DNA from 3 places in the Kribbella sp. NPDC026596 genome. Region 2 is predicted to be linked to each of the others. Evidence: riboswitches for the same ligand, from Rfam matches in the RefSeq annotation. Region 2 holds a riboswitch; each other region holds the start of a gene.

Region 1 (3,271 bases), on a different contig from region 2:
AGCAACACCTGTCCGACCGCGCGACCCTGTTCCCGCGGATCGCCGGAGACCGTCGTCAGCGACGGCGAGATCATCGCGGCGGCCTCGATGTCATCGAAGCCCATCACCGCGATGTCGTCCGGAACCCGCAGGGCGCGCTCCCGGGCAGCATCGAGCGCGCCGATCGCGACCACGTCGTTCGTGCACAACACAGCGCGCGGCGGCTTCGTCAACTGCAGCAATGCATGCAGCCCCTGCAGTCCGCCGGCCCGCGAGAACTCGCCACGGACGACGAGCTCGCGGCTGAACCGGATGCCAGCTTCCGACAACGCGTGCCGATACCCCTTGACCCGATCAGCCGGCGGGCCGTAACCGGACGGCCCGGTGATGAACCCGATCCGGCGGTAGCCGCGACCTATCAGGTAGCGGGTCGCGATCTCCCCCGCGGCCAGGTCGTCCGACGACAGGACATCGATCCCGGGCTCGGCCCTTCGGCCGCCCATCAACGCCACCGGGATCCCCGCCGCGACGGCGGCCTCGACGTCGCTCGCCTTGCTGTAGTAGCCGGCGAAGACGATCGCGTCGACGCTTCTGGTCACCATCTGCGTCACCGCGGCGCGCTCGGCCGCGGACTCCCCCTCGGTGTTGCCGATCAGCACCTGGTACCCGGGCTCGCTGACCACGTCGAGCAGACCGCGCGCGACCGCAGGATAGAACGGGTTGGTGATGTCCGGGACGATCAGCGCGATCGTGTGGGTCCGGCGCATCCGCAGGCTCCGGGCGACCTGGTGCGGCTCCCAGCCGAGCTCGTTCATCACGGCCCGCACCCGCGCCTGCGTCGCCTCCGACACCGGTCGCCGCCCCGAAATCACGTGCGAGACCGTCGTCGGGCTGACCCCCGCCCGAGCGGCGACATCCGAGATGTCGACCCGCTTCCCAGTCCCCACCCCGTCACGATAGCCGCTGGTACTCACGGATTCGGCTTGTTCCCGTTGGCGGCGGCCGTCGGCTTCCCGTCGGCGCTCACCGTCGGGGCAGGCGCGTCCGGAGCCTCATACGCCGTGCCGATGTCGGCCGCGTCCTCCTCCGCCTTCCGGCGTACCCACCACATGCGTGCCAGCTTGGCGGATCCCAGGATCGCGGCGATCACGAGCGCCGTCGCCACGCCGGCGACGTCGAGCAACCCCCACGCCCGCTGGTACCACGCCGGCTGCTTCTCGACGTCGACCTCGATCACCCGCGCGAACGTACGGCTGCTGAGCGGCAGGTCGTTCAGCTCCACCACCAGAGTCAGCCGGAGAGTCTGCACACCATCGGCCTGCGGTGTCACCCGCCAGGCCCACTCGGTCACCCCGTCGATGAGCTGGAGCTTGTCGCTGAGCGGCTGGACGTCGAGCCCCGAACCCCGGAGCTCCGCCCGCATGTAGGTCCCGACAGGAAGGGGCTCGATGGTGACCGGAGCCGTGCCGGGCAGTGTTCGCAACGACGGAGACACGGTCGCGGTGCCGCGCTGGACCCGCACGGTGACCTCGAAGTCGTCCTGCACCCGCGCCTGAGCCGGCGGGTTGTAGGCGACCAGGCCTTCCTCGAGCTCCCGCTTCGCGGCCTGCTCGTACCGCTCGCGCGAGGTAGGTTCACGACTCGTCGGCGGACCGGTCGGCCGTGACGTGGGCGTCCCACTGGGCGGCCCGGTGGGAGCCGACGTCGCCGCCGGCTGGGACGTCGTCGGAGTGCCGACCGGCGGACCGGAGTCGCCCGGGTCGGATCCGTTCAGCGCGACAACAGCCACCGCCAGCACAGCCAGAAGCGCCACTGCGACTGCGATCAGCACGCCAAGCCTCGTACCCCCGTGAGCCCGATCGACCTTCCCCATCACTGCTCACCTTTCCCTGTACTCACGGTAGCCGTTTCCGGCGTCCGTGGAGCGCGTTAGCGTCGCCGGAAGACGTGAGCTAGAGTCGAAACCGCCGCGGGAGCTCGCAGGAGCGGGCTGAGAGGGCGACCGAACCGTCGCCGACCGCTGAACCTGAATCGGGTAATTCCGGCGTAGGGAGGAAGCGATGCAGGAGCCTGTGTGGGTCAACGGTACGGCGACGGACGTCGCACCGGGGAAGTCCGTCGCCGAGCTGGTCGACGAGTACTCCGACCGCACGACCGGGATCGCGGTCGCGCTCAATCAGAACGTGCTGACGAAGGCCGAGTGGGCGCAGACCGCCCTGAAGCCCGGCGATCGGGTCGAGATCGTCAGCGCGGTGCAGGGAGGCTGACATGGATGATCCACTGGAGCTCGGCGGGCGCACGTACAGCTCGCGCCTCATCATGGGAACCGGCGGTTCGGCCAACCTGGAAGTGATGGAGGAGGCGTTGGTTGCCTCTGGCACCCAATTGACCACGGTCGCGATGCGCCGGCTCGGCACCGGCCATGAAGGCTCGGTGCTCGACGTCCTCAAGAAGCACAGCATCGACGTCCTGCCGAACACGGCCGGCTGCCACACTGCCGCCGAAGCCGTGCTGACCGCGAAGCTCGCGCGCGAGGCGCTGGGGACCGACCTGATCAAGGTCGAGGTCGTCGCCGATGACTATCTGCTGCTGCCCGATCCGATCGAGCTGCTCGACGCCGTGGACGCCTTGGTGGCTGACGGGTTCACCGTGCTGCCCTACACCAACGACGATCCGATCCTCGCCCGCCGCCTGGAGCAGGCGGGCTGCGCGGCGGTGATGCCGTTGGCGGCACCAATCGGTTCCGCGCTCGGCATCCGCAATCCGCACAACATCGCGCTGATCGCCGAGGCCGCGAACGTGCCGGTGATCGTCGACGCGGGCATCGGTACGGCGAGCGACGCGGCGCTGGCCATGGAGCTCGGCTGTGCCGCGGTCATGCTCGCGACCCCGGTCACGCGGGCCGAGAAGCCGGCCCTGATGGCCGCCGCCATGCGCGACGCCGTCTCCGCCGGCCGAGCCGCCCGCCTTGCCGGCCGCGTCCCCCGCCGCTGGCAGTCGGCCCACGCGTCCTCGCCTACGACTGGCCTACCGACGTTCTAGACAAGGCAGCGGCCTCGGCCAGATCCAGCGGGCGGTCCAGCAGCAGTGCTGTGAGGGACAGAGTCAGATCCTGGTTCGGCTGAAGGTTCAGCGGGCGGTCCCACGCCAGCGCCGGCCCAGCACCGACGTACCTGCTGGATCGCAGGAACCACGGCCGTACGTCGCCCGGCTGCACAAGGAGCAGGGTCGTCACGGCATCCCCGCGATGCTGGACGAAGGCGAGCCACGGACTCAGCGACCCGTAGGCAAC
Region 2 (3,271 bases):
GCTCCCGACGTACGGCCGGGATCAACCCGTCGCACCCCGTGACCCGCGCGCTGCCCGGGTGGTCGGGCTCGCCACGATCGTCGCGGCGATCTACGGCCTGCTCGTGGTCTCCGTCCAGCGGGTCGCCCTCCGGGAGATCTCCCAGGCCCCGGGCTCACCGCTCAACCACCCCCTCCGAACCGACGTGATCGACACGATCGGCCAGCTGGTGCTGATCGTGGTCGGCGCGGCCGCGCTCGTGATGTGGATCCGGGACGTGCTCGCCCGTCGCAAGGCCGGGCGCCAGCCCGACCCGGTCGAGCTGGGTGGTCTGCTGCTGGTCGCGGTCTCCGCGATCCCGATTCTGGTCTGGCTGATCATGGTCCTGTCCACCGGACTGGGCGCCATCGACGACTCGGTCGACCGGCTGCCCACGGCGTACGGCTGGGGCGGCATCGGTCTGCTGGTCCTCGCCGCCGGCCTGGCCCTCGGGTACCGCGAGCTGAAGCCCGAGGTGCGCAACCCGGTCGTCCAGGGTCCGCCACCCAAAGCGCCCTGGGAGTGAACGCACCCGTCGTCCTGGTCCCGGGCCTCGGCCTCGGGCCGGAGTCGTACGCCAAGACGGTCGAGCACCTGATCACGCCGCACCACGTGGTCACACTGCCCGGGTACGGCGAACCGGCCGGCGCGCGGGAGGACCTGCATCCGCGTGCCCTCGGCGTGGCACTCGCGGACAAGATCCGGGAGCGGTCGGTCCTGGTCGGGCACTCGGCCAGCTGTCAGATCGTGGTCGAGACCGCGGTCATCAACCCCGAGCTGGTCCACGCGCTCGTACTCGCGGCTCCCACCGGAGACATCCGCATGTCGAGCTGGCTGGACCGGGCGGTCCGCCTGCTCGGATCCGCCGTACCGGAGTCACCCCGGCTCATCCGGGTCGTCACCCCGCAGTACGCGCGGACGACGCTCTCCACGATCGCCCGGGCCGGAGAGGCCGCCAGGCACCACGACCTGGCCGCCGTCATCACCCGGGTGAAGGCACCCGTGGTCATCGTGCGCTGCAAACACGATCTGCTCTCGCCGGCCGACTGGGTGCAGAAGCTCGCGGAGCTGAGCCATGGTGAGGCCCGAACCCTGGATACCGGCTCACACATGCCGGTGCTGACCAACGGCCCGGAGATGGCCGCTCTCATAGAGCGAGCTGCCGCGGTGCCGCCGACGACCTGAGGCGCTATCGTTGAGGCGCTAACAACCTCTGCGGGAGCTCGCACCGATTGCGCGGGCTGAGAGGGCGACAGCTGGGTCGCCGACCGCCTGAACCTGACCGGGTAATGCCGGCGTAGGGAGCGGGTCATCATGACCAGTACTGTTGTTCGTCCTGCCAGCCAGACCGAGGCACCGCTGGTCCTGACCACGGATGCCCCGCGGACCCTCGGATTCCTGGACCAGTTCACCCTGTGGGGGAACTTCGGCATCTCTCTGTTCGGACCGGTCACGGGTGCGCTGGTTGCGGCGTACACCGGCTCGCTGTGGCAAGGGCTGCTCGCGGTTGTCGTCGGCTGCGGAATCGGCGCGCTGGTGCTCGGCGGCGCCGCTGTGTTCGGTTCGCAGACCGGTGCGCCGGCGATGGCGTGCTTGCGCGGACTGTTCGGCCGGCGGGGTTCGATGGCGCCGACCGTGCTGAACATCGCGCAGAACGTCGGTTGGGCCACGATGGAGATCATCGTCATCTCGCAGGCCGCGGTCGCGGTGACGAGTGAGCGGTGGCGCTGGCTGTTCGTCGTACTGGCCGGGGTGATCGCGACGGCGATGGCGGTCCGGCCGCTCGGCAGTGTGAAACTGCTGCGGAAGTTCATGGTCTGGCTGGTGCTGATCGCGTCGGTGTACCTGTTCGTGCAGGTGCTCAGCAAGCCGGTGCAGGCTATGCCGCAGGACAGCGTGTTCGGCTTCTGGCCGGCCGTCGACCTGGCTGCCGCGGGCGTGGTGTCGTTCGCGCCGCTGGCCGCCGACTACACGCGGCACTCGCGCACCAACAAGGCCGCCTTCGCCGGATCGTCACTCGGCTACGGGATCGCGGCGATCCTGTACTACGCACTCGGCGTGTTCGCGGTCGCGACGCTGCAGACCAACAGCGAGGACGTGATCACCGCGCTCGTCACGCTGCCGGCCGGTGCGATCGCGCTGTTCGTGCTGCTGGTCGACGAGGTCGACGAGGCGTACGCGAACGTGTACTCGACCACGATGGCCGCGCACAACCTGATCGGCCACGTCGACCGCCGGTGGATCTCGGTCGCGATCGGCGTGCTCGCCACCGGTCTCGCCCTGATGGTTGACCTGGGCAACTACACGCAGTTCCTCTACCTGATCGGCTCGGTCTTCATCCCGCTGTTCGCGGTCGCGATCGCCGACTTCTTCGTGGTCAGCAAGATGAACTGGGACGTCTCCGGTACGGCGCGCTTCCGCTGGCAGCCCACGGTCGCCTGGGTGATCGGCTTCGTCGCCTACCAGCTCGTCAACCCGGGCACGGTCTCCGGCTGGTCGCCGTTCTGGCTGGACCTGCAGCAGCGGCTCTTCAACAACCAACCGGTGCCTGGCTGGCTCGGCGCGACGTACACCTCGATCATCGTCTCGATGCTGGCCGCGATCGTACTCGGCCGGATCGGGCGCCGACCGCTGGACAAATGACCCGGAGTAACCGGGATACTTGCGGTCATGCTGAATTCCGCACTGCGCAGCCGGGCCGAGTACGCGGAACTCGGCCCGGACGGGTTGGCCGCGCGTACGACGCCCGAGCGGGACGCGGCGGTCGTCAAGGCCGTCGAGGAGTTGCTGGCCGGGCGTGAGTCGGTGCTCGACCTGTGCTGCGGCTACGGCCGGATCGCGCTGCCGCTGCGGAAGGCCGGCAAGGTCGTCCGCGCCCTGGACATCTCGCCGAACCTGGTCGAGGCCGGTCAGGCGATGGCGGCCAAGGAGGAGTTGTCGATCGACTGGGCGATCGGCTCGATGACCGACCTGCCGTACAAGTGGGACTCCTTCGACGCGGTCATCTGCCTGTGGACCGCGTTCCACGAACTGTTCGCCGAGGACGAGCAGATCTCCACGATCTGCGAGATCTCCCGGGTGCTGAAGCCGGGTGGCGTGGCGATCATCGAGGGCCCGGCCTGGGGTCCGGCAACGGCGGCCGAGATCGCCAACGGGATGCGGCAGGGCCCGGAGCACCGGATCGTCACCACCGAGCACTTCGGCACCAGCAGCGTGCACTTCATCCACGACGAGATCAGCTACGGCCGGCTCT
Region 3 (3,271 bases), on a different contig from region 2:
GGGCTCGACTTGGCCCGGGTCACCGCCTCCCGCGCGAACACGAACGCGTCACCGCTGCCCGCCCTGGTGCTCCTCGGCAGTGGCTGGACGACCTCGCCGACGCCGAGTCCGACGTACCAGATGTCGGGGCGGAGCAGCTCGACGATCACGTCGACGGTGGCCCGGGCGTCCGAGAGCACACCCTGCACCTCGTCGCCGGCGGTCCGCTCGAACTTGCGGAGCAACCCTGTCCGTCGCGGCCGGCGGTTCAGGGAGTTCAGCAGCTCGGGTACGAGATCGCTCATGCTTCGGCTACCGCGCTGATCTACCGTGAGAACGAAGACCATCGCCCTGCACCTCCTTCCGAACGTCTTAAGGCTACAGTCTTATTCACGTAGAGTGAAGGAAAAAACCTGAATCGGTTCACCCGGTCACTCCCAGTGACCGTTCTGGAGGATTCCGATTCCCCCATTCTCTGCTGGATTCGGTCGGTTCGGCATCCCGACTCACCCCACCGGCCTCACGCGGAGTCAGCACACTTCCGGCCCGGAGTACGGCGTACTCCGGGCCGGACAGCGTTCAGTCGACCAGCGGCAGCATGCGCTGGTGATCCTCGGCGTACGCGCGAATGTCCGCGGTGATCCGCATCGAGCAGAACTTCGGACCGCACATCGAGCAGAAGTGAGCCGTCTTGGCCGGCTCGGCGGGCAGGGTCTCGTCATGGAACGAGCGCGCCGTGTCCGGGTCCAGTGACAGGTTGAACTGGTCCTCCCAGCGGAACTCGAACCTTGCCTTGGACAACGTGTCGTCCCAGTCCTGCGCGCCCGGATGTCCCTTGGCCAGATCGGCCGCGTGGGCGGCGATCTTGTACGTGATCACGCCGGTCTTCACGTCGTCACGATCCGGCAGGCCGAGGTGTTCCTTGGGCGTGACGTAACACAGCATCGCCGTACCCAGCCAGCCGATCTGGGCCGCACCGATCGCCGATGTAATGTGGTCGTAGGCCGGCGCCACATCAGTTGCCAACGGCCCCAAGGTGTAGAACGGCGCCTCGCCGCAGAGCTCCTCCTCGAGCCGCACGTTCTCGGCGATCTTGTGCATCGGCACGTGTCCCGGGCCTTCGATCATCACCTGCACATCGTGTTCCCACGCAACGCGAGTGAGCTCCCCCAACGTCCGCAGTTCCGCGAACTGCGCCGCGTCGTTGGCATCCGCGATACATCCCGGGCGCAACCCGTCGCCCAGTGAGAACGTCACGTCGTACTCCCGCAGGATCTCGCACAGCTCGGCGAAATGGGTGTACAGGAAGGACTCCTGGTGATGTGCCAGGCACCACGCGGCCATGATCGAACCGCCCCGCGACACGATCCCGGTGATCCGCTGCGCGGTCAGCGCCACGTATCGCAGCAGTACGCCGGCATGCACGGTCATGTAGTCGACACCCTGCTCGCACTGCTCGATCACCGTGTCGCGATACACCTCCCACGACAGCGCGGCCGGATCGCCCTTCACCTTTTCCAGAGCCTGGTACAACGGCACCGTCCCGATCGGCACCGGCGAGTTCCGCAGGATCCATTCCCGGGTCTCGTGGATGTTCTTGCCGGTGGACAGGTCCATCACCGTGTCCGCACCCCACCGGGTCGCCCAGACGAGCTTCTCGACCTCCTCCTCGACCGAGCTGGTGACAGCCGAGTTGCCGATGTTCGCGTTCACCTTCACCAGGAACTTCTTGCCGATGATCATCGGCTCGCTCTCCGGGTGCCGCCGGTTCGCCGGGATCACGGCCCGGCCCCGGGCCACCTCGGACCGGACGAACTCCGGGTCGACGCCCTCCCGGGTGGCGACGTACCTCATCTCCTCGGTGATCGTCCCGGCGCGCGCGTGCGCCAGTTGGGTCAGCGGTGCGCGCCCGGCGATCCAGTCCCGCCGCACTGCGGGGAGACCGGCTTGTACGTCGATCTGCGCGGACACGTCGGTGTACGGACCCGAGGTGTCGTAGAGGTCGAAGTGCTCGCCGTTGGTGAGCCGGACACGGCGGGCCGGAACACCCAGCTCGCCGCGGTAGATCTTCTCGGACCCCGAGATCGGGCCCGTGGTGACAGTCGGTCGAATCGTGCTGACATTCACCTTGCTGCTCCCTACGCCGGAATTACCCGGACAGGTTCGGCGGTCGGCGGCGCCGGTTGATCCAGCCGCCCTCTCAGCCCGCTACGGTGCGAGCTCCCGCGATCTCCAGTTGTGACCGCCACCCTAGACGAAGGCTGTAGCGTCGGGGCATGCGAGATGTCGTGTACCCGCCGGTGATCGGCTTCGCGAAGGCGGCGTTCAAGGTGCTGGACGTGAAGTTCCAGCTGACCGGGACGGAGAACGTGCCGCGGACCGGCGGCGCGGTGATCGCGCTCAACCACATCAGTTACGTCGACTTCGTGCTCGGTGGGTACGGCGCGGTGCCGAGCAAGCGGCTGGTGCGGTTCATGGCCAAGGAGGTGCTGTTCCGCAACCGGTACTCAGGCCCCCTGATGCGCGGCATGCACCACATCCCGGTGGATCGCGCGGCTGGTATGGCGTCGTACCGCGAAGCGCTGCGGTATCTCGGCCAGGGCGAGGTCGTCGGCGTGTTCCCGGAGGCCACCATCAGCCGGTCGTTCGAGCTCAAGGAGTTCAAGTCCGGCACGGTCCGGATGGCCGCCGCGGCCGGCGTACCGATCATTCCGATGATCCTCTGGGGTACGCAGCGGATGCTGACCAAGGACCATCCGCGCGACTTCTCCCGGCACCGCACGATCGCGATCACCGTCGGCGCGCCGATGACCGTCACCCGGGCCGACGACTCGGCCGAGGCGACCGCGCGGCTGCACGCGACGATGGCCGGGATGCTCGATCAGACCATCCGCGCCTACCCCGAGCAACCAGCCGGTGCCTGGTGGTTGCCGGCGTCGTACGGCGGTTCCGCGCCGACTCCGGCCGAAGCCGAGCGCCTGGATCAGGAAGAGCTCGCCCGCCGGGCCGCACGGCGGACCAAGGAGGACCGGTAGCGCGGACAGGACCTTGACCCTCGGGCCGAATCGAGGGTACGAAGACTTGTCGTTGTTGATGGAACAGGAACCTGGGGGGTCCCTGTGTGGCGGGCCGGGCAGCGGTACGCGCGGCCGCGGTACTCAGGCGGGCGGGGAAGGTTTTGTTCGATTCACCGGAAGAGCTTCATCTGTTCGAACCGGGCATGATGACTCCGGCGCCCCACGTGGCGGATCAGATCCCGGACGCGGGCACGTTCTTCGTCGAGTGGGCGACC

Evidence for each region. A riboswitch is a leader RNA that binds a small molecule or an ion and turns the genes downstream of it on or off. The one in region 2 is predicted to bind thiamine pyrophosphate.
Region 1: another riboswitch for thiamine pyrophosphate. It lies ahead of thiS (sulfur carrier protein ThiS); the one in region 2 lies ahead of AB0E63_RS21450 (cytosine permease).
Region 3: another riboswitch for thiamine pyrophosphate. It lies ahead of thiC (phosphomethylpyrimidine synthase ThiC); the one in region 2 lies ahead of AB0E63_RS21450 (cytosine permease).

Annotation. Positions count from the first base shown of each region.
Region 1 is NZ_JBEZYF010000018.1:114,456-117,726, forward strand. It holds gene AB0E63_RS17640 (LacI family DNA-binding transcriptional regulator) at 1-926, opposite strand, end outside; gene AB0E63_RS17645 (hypothetical protein) at 950-1,852, opposite strand; TPP riboswitch at 1,939-2,049, shown strand; gene thiS (sulfur carrier protein ThiS) at 2,040-2,246, shown strand; gene AB0E63_RS17655 (thiazole synthase) at 2,248-3,021, shown strand; gene AB0E63_RS17660 (DUF6807 family protein) at 2,996-3,271, opposite strand, start outside.
Region 2 is NZ_JBEZYF010000024.1:106,734-110,004, forward strand. It holds gene AB0E63_RS21440 (hypothetical protein) at 1-544, shown strand, start outside; gene AB0E63_RS21445 (alpha/beta hydrolase) at 541-1,203, shown strand; TPP riboswitch at 1,224-1,339, shown strand; gene AB0E63_RS21450 (cytosine permease) at 1,333-2,661, shown strand; gene AB0E63_RS21455 (class I SAM-dependent methyltransferase) at 2,689-3,271, shown strand, end outside.
Region 3 is NZ_JBEZYF010000018.1:1,555-4,825, forward strand. It holds gene AB0E63_RS17030 (transposase) at 1-284, opposite strand, end outside; gene thiC (phosphomethylpyrimidine synthase ThiC) at 559-2,091, opposite strand; TPP riboswitch at 2,097-2,216, opposite strand; gene AB0E63_RS17040 (lysophospholipid acyltransferase family protein) at 2,256-3,014, shown strand; gene AB0E63_RS17045 (hypothetical protein) at 3,221-3,271, shown strand, end outside.